Regions from separate parts of the Chelatococcus sp. HY11 genome, predicted to be linked through region 2. Evidence: predicted binding sites of a transcription regulator. Region 2 holds the regulator's gene; each other region holds the start of a gene.

Region 1 (2,200 bases), 770 kb from region 2:
TATATTGCGCTGGCTCAGGACCGGACACGCGAGTTGAAAGGAGAGACGGCGAGAGGATCGCCGTCAAGCTGTCGGTCAAGCCGTATTCGATGAAGGCGGTGACTTCGAACTTCCGATAGTCTGGCCCGCGAATAGTTTGGCCGCGCGAGTCGAAATAGCGGTCGGCCTTCAAAAAGGTGCCGGTGATGATGGCCTGCCCCTTGCCCTCCGGCAGCGTCCAGGCGCCTGCTTGCGCGGTGCGGCTGGCGAACAGCAGAAACGCGACAAGCAGGACCACCACGAGAAACCCGGCGAGGCGCAGCACCTGTGGCCAGCCGCAATGATAGTCATGCGTGCCTGCCCACGAAATGCTGTGGGCCGCTGGCCGCGTGTTCGCGCCACGATCGAGTGGGAGGCGTACCAGGCGCGCGGTTGTCGTCCGGCCCCGGGACCGCGCCGTTCGCTTGTAACCCATGGTTTCGGGGCTCAGGGAGCGTCAGGCAGGCGGATATATGAAGAAGGCCGCAAGGCCGCAGCCAGTGAAAGCTCTGGCATCACGCAATATCTCCATGAAAAATGAATACTATTGATCGAGAATGATGTCGTGAGGGGTAAAAAACCGTGTTATTACAATGGCAAAGAAGGAAACTATGAAGCCGAAAGGGATATATCTGCGTAAAATCTGGCTGCTATGACCTAAAAAGTCGACGTTGCTTAGATTGCATATAAGACAAATATCTCATCTGTCAGGCTTCCTCGATGCCATAAGTGTCATCGAAGTTTCATGACAGACTGAATAGGTCGAGCTTAACGCAACCGCAAGTGCTGTCCAGTCCCTGATGCCCGATCCAAAGGGCGAAGTGTCGGAGAACCGCCACAGTTTCATGCGGACTACGGATGGCCCTTGCCAGTCACGCGTACGTCTGCGCGATGGTGGCGATCACGGAGCTGGACGGGGGCCTCGAGACTTTGCATGAAAGATGGACCATGAACGTGCGTGCCGACCTCATCGAAAATGCCCGGCTCGTTCTGCCGGACCAGGTGCTGGAGCCCGGGTGGCTTGCGATCCATGATGGCGTGATCGTCGATATCGGCGAGGGCAGGGCGCCGGAGCGTGGTATCGATCTTGGCGGCGATTTTCTGTTGCCGGGGTTTATCGAGCTCCATACGGACCATCTCGAGAGCCATTTCCACCCGCGCCCGCGCGTACGCTGGCACCCGCTCAGCGCCGTGATGGCTTATGATGCCCAGATCATCGCCGCCGGTGTGACGACGGTCTTCGATTCCCTCAGGGCGGGTTCCGACACTGAGGGCGGCATGCCCAACAGTGATCTGTGGAGCCTCGCGGAGGCGCTCGACGAGGCGCGGGACGGCGGCTATCTGCGCGCCGAACACCGCACGCATCTACGCTGCGAGGTCGCCACCCACGACGTCATCGACGAGGTGACCCGCTTTGCCGGGCGCTTCCCGATCCATGTCATTTCACTCATGGACCATACCCCCGGCCAGCGGCAGTTCCGCGACGTCGAACTCTGGAAAATCTATTTCACCGGCAAGACCGCCCGCACCGAGGCCGAGGCCAACGCCGTGGTCGAGCGGCGTCTGGCGCTTCATCAGGCGAACGCCTCGCGGCATCGCCGGGAACTCGTCGCCTTCGCCCAGGCACATGATATCGCCTTGGCCAGTCATGACGATGCCACGGCCGAGCACGTCGTTGAATCGATCGCCGACGGTGTCGCCATCGCCGAGTTCCCGACGACCCATGAGGCAGCGGGGCTGTCGCATGAGGCCGGCATCCGGGTGATGATGGGCGGGCCGAACGTGGTCCGTGGCGGGTCCCACTCCGGCAATATCGCGGCGGAGGACCTGGCGCGTGAGGGTCTGCTCGACATCATCTCCTCGGACTATGTGCCAGCCAGTCTCGCTATGGCGGTCTTCATGCTGGCCGAGCGCGTCGAAAGCATCAGTCTGCCCGAGGCCGTGCGCATGATCACGCTCAATCCCGCACGCGCCGCCGGCCTTCACGACAGGGGCGCCATCGCGGTTGGCCAACGGGCCGATTGCCTTCAGGTGCATCTGGCCGGCAACGTGCCGATCGTGCGCCGGGTGTGGCGGCAGGGAGAGCAGGTTGTTTAGGCGGCAGGTCTTCCAGGTGGCAGCTCGGTCTTCCAGGTGGCAGGTCGGTCGTCCAGGTGGCAGGTCGGTCGTCCAGGCGGCAAGT
Region 2 (2,200 bases):
GCGCGGCGCCAGCCCATGGCGGTCGACCTGCGCGAACTGGTCTCGGTCATCCGCGTGGCGGCCGATCTCGAGCGCATCGGCGACCTCGCCAAGAACACGAGCAAGCGCGTCGTCGCCATCAGCGGCGAGGCACAGCCGCAGAAGCTCGTGATCGGCGTGCAGCACATGAGCGATCTCGTGCAGGAGCAGCTCAAGGACGTGCTCGATGCCTATGTGCAGCGGGATGACGCGCAGGCGCTCGACGTTTGGCAGCGTGATGACCGCATCGACGCGCTGTACACGTCGATCTTCCGTGAGCTGCTCACCTATATGATGGAAGATCCGCGCAACATCACGTTCTGCACGCACCTTCTGTTCCTCGCCAAGAACATTGAGCGCATCGGCGACCACACCACCAATATCGCCGAGACGGTTCATTATCTGGCGACAGGCGTCACGCTGTCCGTGGACCGCCCGAAGGGCGATACCTCAAGCTTCACCAAGGCACCAACAGATCCCAGCAACTGATCCCACTGATCCTGTGAACCGGGGGGCCAGGACAACAGTGGAACCATAGGACTTTCGATGGGACCACGTATTCTGATCGTCGAGGACGAGGAGCCGCTGACGCTGCTCCTCCGTTACAACCTCGAGGCCGAGGGCTATACCGTCGACAGCGTCGCCCGTGGCGATGAGGCTGAAATCCGGCTGCGCGAGGCGGTGCCGGATCTCGTGTTGCTGGACTGGATGCTGCCGGGACTTTCCGGCATCGAGCTGTGCCGGCGCATCCGTGCGCGCGAGGAGACCGAGCGGCTGCCGATCATCATGTTGACGGCACGCGGCGAGGAGACCGAGCGTGTGCGGGGTCTCGCCACCGGTGCCGACGACTACATCGTCAAGCCCTTCTCGGTGCCGGAGCTGTTGGCGCGCGTCCGCGCCCTGCTGCGGCGCGCCAAGCCTGGACAGGTCGCGGCGCAGCTCGTCGCCGGTGACATTGAACTTGATCGAGAAACCCATCGGGTCAAGCGCGGCGGCCGGGAACTGCATCTCGGACCGACGGAATTCAAGCTGCTCGAGTTCCTGATGCAGAGCCCAGGTCGTGTCTTCACCCGCGAGCAGCTTCTCGACCGGGTCTGGGGCCACGACGTGTATATCGACGAGCGGACCGTCGACGTGCATGTGGGGCGCTTGCGCAAGGCCATCAACCGCATGCGCCGGCCCGATCCGATCCGCACGGTGCGCGGTGCCGGCTATTCCTTCGACGAGACCTTCGCCAAGGCTGGCTGAAGCCGGTCGATCACAGTCCCGTCGTCTCACTCCCAAAAAAGGCCGCCACGATCGCGTCGTGGCGGCCTTCTTCAGGACCCCTATATTTGCCGGCTATCCGCGGTTGCCCGGGCAGCGGCTTCAGATCAAGCCCGCTTGCGATCCCGCCTGCGGTCGGCGACAGGCTGATAGGCAATGCGCGCGTGGTGCGAACAATAGGGCATACCGAGTTCCGAACGCGCCCCGCAGAAGCGGAACTCCGGCGTCGTCGGATCGCCCATGGGCCATCGGCACATGGATTCACGGAGTTCCATGATGGTGACCCTCTCCGACATGGGGATCACCACGTCCTCGCGGGGCTGAGGCAGGCGCACAAGCACCGGGGCGGCCTCGGCGACAGGCTGGGGAGCGAGCGCCGCATTGGTCCGCATCGGGCCCGACGTGGTGGCGGCCGGGGCCGGAGCCGTGACACCGGGCTGCCGGACCGGCTTGCGCGGACGTGGCGCCGAACTGGCGGTGCTCTTCGCGCGCCCGGACAGGCCGAGGCGGTGCACCTTGCCGATGACGGCGTTGCGGGTGATGCCGCCCAGTTCGGCGGCGATCTGACTGGCGCTGAGGCCATCAGACCAGAGCTTGCGCAAGAGCTCTACGCGCTCATCGCTCCAAGATTGGCTCGGGTCGGTCATCGCCTTCTCCGTCAGCGGTTGCAGTGCGCGGAATCCCTTATTTTTCGCGGCCAGCCCGACAGGAGCCAAACCCCGTTGCATGTTGACAACGAACGCGAATGATAAGTTCCGCTACACGAGATGTCGTAGTCGTTGAAGGCGAAACTACAATATGCCCGGACTCGGGGGCAAGAGTCCCCCCGCCACACCTGCCGTTTTCCCCAAGAACCTCGTGTGAGGGCTCAAGGCGAAAAGCGTCTTCCGTTCCGGCACATATCAATTTCTGCAGA
Region 3 (2,200 bases), on a different contig from region 2:
GAAGTCCAGCTTGTCGAGAGGCGCCTTCTGATCCCAATAGTCATCGAAGCGTTCCATTACCGCGCGCTCGCCGGCGGTCAGCTGCACCACCCTGTAGGGGCCGGTGCCGACCGGGTGGAGCAACGCCTGGTCGTAGCCCTGTGCCGCGTAGTGTTCCTTCGAGGTGATGCTGGCTGTGCTGAGCGACATAAGGGATTCGAACAGAGGCTCCTCACGCTTGGTATGGATGCGCACCGTCAGAGGATCCACGACTTCAACATGGTCGAAGTTGTAGTGAAATGTACCCCAGGCCGAGGTGTATTCCGGATCCTTGCCGCTGAAGATCGGGTCGAGCGAGAATTTGACATCCTCGGCATCCATCGTCGTACCGTCGTGCATCTTCACGTTCGGCCGCAGCGTCATTTCCCAGACAGTGGGCGCGACCTGTTTCCATGAGGTGGCAAGGCCCGGCTGGAAGGTGAGGGGCCGGGCGAAAGGATCGCGGGTTACCAGCGTTTCATAGACCTGGTAGAGCATCGGCGCGCCGTCGTTGCCCCAGAAATTGGGCGCGAACTTCGACGGAAAGGTCGGCAGCGCCACGCGCAGCCCCTCGGCTGCTGCCGGGGTGAGCAGCATGCTGCCCACCAGTAGCGCCGATGTGAGAACGCTCTTGATTGTCATGGCGTTAGGTTCCTGGTAGCGCCCGTTGGTGGGGCTTGAACAACGCGTACAGGGATCCCCGGGCTCGGCGACAGTTCCGTGACATCGCCCCCGCTGTCGCTTCGCCACGCGCCAATCTTCAACAAAGCGTCACACCAAATCCATTACTTGGTGAACACCAGCTGGATCTGAGGGAGGCGGGCGGGACAAGCGCCATGGTTTTGAGCGAGAAGCGCAGGGAGGCGAGACGGATCGCTGACACGCTGGCCGCGCGCATCGCGTCGGGTGAGCTGCGCACCGGCAACAGGCTGCCAACCCAGGCCGAGCTTGCCGCGCAGTTTTCAGTCAATCGCCATGCCATCCGGCGCGCCATTGAGCTGCTGGAGCAGCGCGGCCTGGCGCGGGGCCGGCAAGGCAGCGGTGTCTATGTAACCGGACCCTTGATCGACTACTATGTGAAGTCACGCACGCGCTATAACGACAACGTGCGCGCGCTGGCGCGGGATTCGCGCATGGAATTGATCGATCTGCAAGAACGCCGCGCCAGTCCAGAGCTGGCACGAGACTTGGCGATGAAGCGCGGTGGACGCGTCTTCGATCTGCATATCCTGCGATGGACTGGACATGACCCGCTGTGTGTCGCACGTCATCTCTTCTCGGCGGATCGCTATCCCCAGCTTCCGGAGCGCTTCGTGGAAGCCAGCGGAATCACCGATCTCATCGGGCGGCTTGGTGTGGAAGACTTCCGGCGCAGCGACACGGCCATTTCGGCGCGCCAGCCGACAGCTGCCGAAGCCAGGATGCTGCACATCCCCCATGATAGCCCCGTCGTGGTGTTGGAGGGGCGCAATGTCGATCTACACGGCGTGCCGGTGGAAATCAGCACGTCGGTTTGGCCTGCCACGCGCATCAAGGTGCATGTGTAAGCCAATGAGGGCCCGAGACCCGGAATGCTGCGCCGCTTGATCGAAGCGATCCTCCGGCTGCAAATCCGGCGCGCGCAGAATGGCGCATGGCTTTGTCGCAAGCGCCTTGCAGCGCTGCCACCGATGATGAGCGGGCGCGAAGTTCGCCTGCTCGTCATCGGGCGATAGCCAAGGCCATTCGACCTTCGCGTGGGCGATACGCTCGCGAAGGTCGGTCAAAGAACGCGGAAGATGTGACCCGCGTTCTCTCGAACAGCCACATCAGATCGTTGCGACGGTGGCGGATCAGTGATGCGCGTCCGCCAACGCGGCGGTGGCGTCCGGCGCGGTGGGGCTCAACGCCTTGAGCGGGATAACGCGCGGCTGGTCAAGGCCTGCGAGCGTCATAAGGTTGAAGCGTGTGAAGTTCAGCCCTGTGTAATCGCGGATAAAGAACAGCTTCCTGTCCAGATCAGACAGGCTCGTCCAGGAGGTGAACTCGGTCGCGTAGGAAGCGGCTGCCTCCTCCTTCAATCCCTCGACCTCAAGATGGCTGCCACCCTCCCGCGGATAGTCGATGGTGACGCCGCGGGCCCGGTCGAACGTATTGAGAATATGCGCGAGCGTTCCCACCGCGGCGTCGGGGGTGGCGGCCT
Region 4 (2,200 bases), on a different contig from region 2:
CCTGCAACCCTCCACGAAATTCAGGCCCGCAGTCTGCCAGGATTTGGCGATGACCTCCGGATTGGTGAAAATATTGTTCGAAGGAGACGCCACATCGAGGAGCTGCCGCGCCGTGAATGAGACGACATCCTCATGGTGCGGAGTGACGCCGGGCACGTCGCGCGTGACGTTGTGCCACCACTGTTGATTGAGCAGGAAGGCCTGGACCAGGAAGTTGAAGGGAGGCTTCTGCCAAGCCTCGCCCGCGAAACGGTTGTCGCCGGGCAGAGGCTCGATGCAAGGCGGTGTCTCGGTATCATGGCTCGCAATGGACACATAACCCGCGAAGCGGGTGGCCTTCCGGACAGCCTTCGTCAAAAGCTCGGCTTGCTTGCCCGGCGCATGAGCCAGATGGATAGACCAATCGAACAGGGCCAGCGCCATCGCCGCCGGCGACAGGCCCCCGGTCATCTGCGCCGTCAGCGCCTCGCGCATGCGGTCGAAGGCCTTGAAGGCCTCGTCCCCACCTCCATCGGGTTGATTGAGCGCGCGGGGGACGGCGGTGGAAGCCGGAGGCACGGCTTGCGTCTTTGCCCGCATCGAGGAGGGCTGCGCCGGAAAAGGCATGACCTGGCTGATGTCCTTCACCGGCGCCTCAACGGCGCGCGCGCGGGGCTCGCTTCTCAAGGTACCATCTTTTTCCACGGCATTACCTACCAATCACAGGAAAACAATTCGCAAAAACGAGGTTCTTTTGATGACGAACCGTAGCGCGTCAGCTTCTCACAGGCTTGATCTTGATCAATCCGGCAACGGGAATTGCTTTGGATAGCGAAGCATTCGGGTGGAAGGCAGCGCTGTCAACCCGCCCTCCGGGCCAGCTTCACAAAAGCCAAGGCGCGGGCAGGCGATTTGTGGCTCCGCGGCTATCGATACCTTGCCGGATAAGCTTTTCGGGCCGCAATAGAAGTGTCATGTGAAGGGGCTATACGCCGGACATCGATCATCCGATGCTCTACGAGGCACCCATGAACAAGTTTCTTGTCGCGCTGCTCGCGACCACGGCGCTGGCCGGCGCCGCAGAAGCAGCCACGGTCTATCCGCTGGATCGCGCGACCATCCTCACCTCCTCGCCCTTCGACTTCAAGGTTGAGTTCGATGGTGTGGTGAAGCCCGAGGACATCAAGGTCACGGTCAACGGCCAGGACTATAAGACGGTCTTCGGCAAGGAAGCCCAGTTCGTGGCCGAGGAAAAGGGCGCCAAGGACAAGGTGCTCGGGTCGGCGCTCGTCCTGCGCGGCCTGGCGCTCGCCACGCCCGGCGCCTACAAGGTCGAGGTCTCGGCCGGTCCCCAGACGAAGAGCGTCACCTGGGACGTCTACGGCACCGCCGACAAGCCGAAGGCCAAGAACGTGATCTTCCTGATCGGCGACGGCCTGTCCGTGGCCCATCGCACCGCAGCCCGCATCATGTCCAAGGGCATGAGCGAGGGCAAGGCGAATGGCCGCCTGAACATGGACGACCTCGACCGTATGGCCTTCATCGGCACGTCCTCCACCGAGGCCGTGGCCACCGACAGCGCCAACACGATGTCCGCCTATATGACCGGCCACAAGACGGCCGTGAACGCCCTCGGCGTCTACGCCGATCGCACGCCCGACAGCTTCGACGACCCCAAGGTCGAAACGCTGGCCGAGGCGCTGCGTCGCCAGACCAAGAAGTCCGTCGGCATCGTGACTAACTCCGAGTTGCAGGACGCGACGCCGGCCGCAGTCGTCGCCCATACCCGCAAACGCGCCGACAAGGCCGAGATCACCGAGATGATGTTGGAGGTGAAGCCGGACGTCGTGCTCGGCGGCGGCTCCGCATATTTCCTGCCGAAGTCCACACCCGGCTCCAAGCGCAAGGACGAGAAGGATTTCGTGAAATCCTTCCGTGACGCCGGCTATACGCTCGCGACCGACAAGGCCGAGCTCGTCAACGCCGCTGGCACCAACACAGGCAAGGTGCTTGGTCTCTTCCACACCGGCAATCTCGACTCCACGCTCGACCGCGAGTTCCTGAAGAAGGGCACGGTCGACAAGTTCCCGAACCAGCCCGGTCTTGTCGAGATGACGCAGGCCGCGCTCAACCAGCTGTCGAAGAACCCCGACGGCTTCTTCCTGATGGTTGAGGCCGCCAATATCGACAAGATGTCTCATCCGCTCGACTGGGACCGCGC

The links. The regulator PhoB, encoded in region 2, activates phosphate uptake and scavenging genes when phosphate is short. The targets are predictions, from matches to a motif close to TGTCATNNANCTGTCAT.
Region 1: KIO74_RS09000 (alpha-D-ribose 1-methylphosphonate 5-triphosphate diphosphatase) is a predicted target of PhoB. The motif match lies at 749-765, and genes of this name have one in related genera.
Region 3: phnF (phosphonate metabolism transcriptional regulator PhnF) is a predicted target of PhoB. The motif match lies at 728-744, and genes of this name have one in related genera.
Region 4: KIO74_RS22900 (alkaline phosphatase) is a predicted target of PhoB. The motif match lies at 939-955, and genes of this name have one in related genera.

The regions. Positions count from the first base shown of each region.
Region 1 covers NZ_JAHBRX010000001.1:1,949,624-1,951,823, reverse strand. The annotation lists gene KIO74_RS09005 (hypothetical protein) at 1-304, opposite strand, end outside; gene KIO74_RS09000 (alpha-D-ribose 1-methylphosphonate 5-triphosphate diphosphatase) at 967-2,115, shown strand.
Region 2 covers NZ_JAHBRX010000001.1:2,719,273-2,721,472, forward strand. The annotation lists gene phoU (phosphate signaling complex protein PhoU) at 1-507, shown strand, start outside; gene phoB (phosphate regulon transcriptional regulator PhoB) at 565-1,266, shown strand; gene KIO74_RS12455 (GcrA family cell cycle regulator) at 1,392-1,931, opposite strand.
Region 3 covers NZ_JAHBRX010000002.1:701,027-703,226, reverse strand. The annotation lists gene KIO74_RS24210 (ABC transporter substrate-binding protein) at 1-660, opposite strand, end outside; gene phnF (phosphonate metabolism transcriptional regulator PhnF) at 855-1,565, shown strand; gene KIO74_RS24200 (hypothetical protein) at 1,590-1,733, shown strand; gene KIO74_RS24195 (linear amide C-N hydrolase) at 1,851-2,200, opposite strand, start outside.
Region 4 covers NZ_JAHBRX010000002.1:405,381-407,580, forward strand. The annotation lists gene KIO74_RS22895 (PHA/PHB synthase family protein) at 1-579, opposite strand, end outside; gene KIO74_RS22900 (alkaline phosphatase) at 1,008-2,200, shown strand, end outside.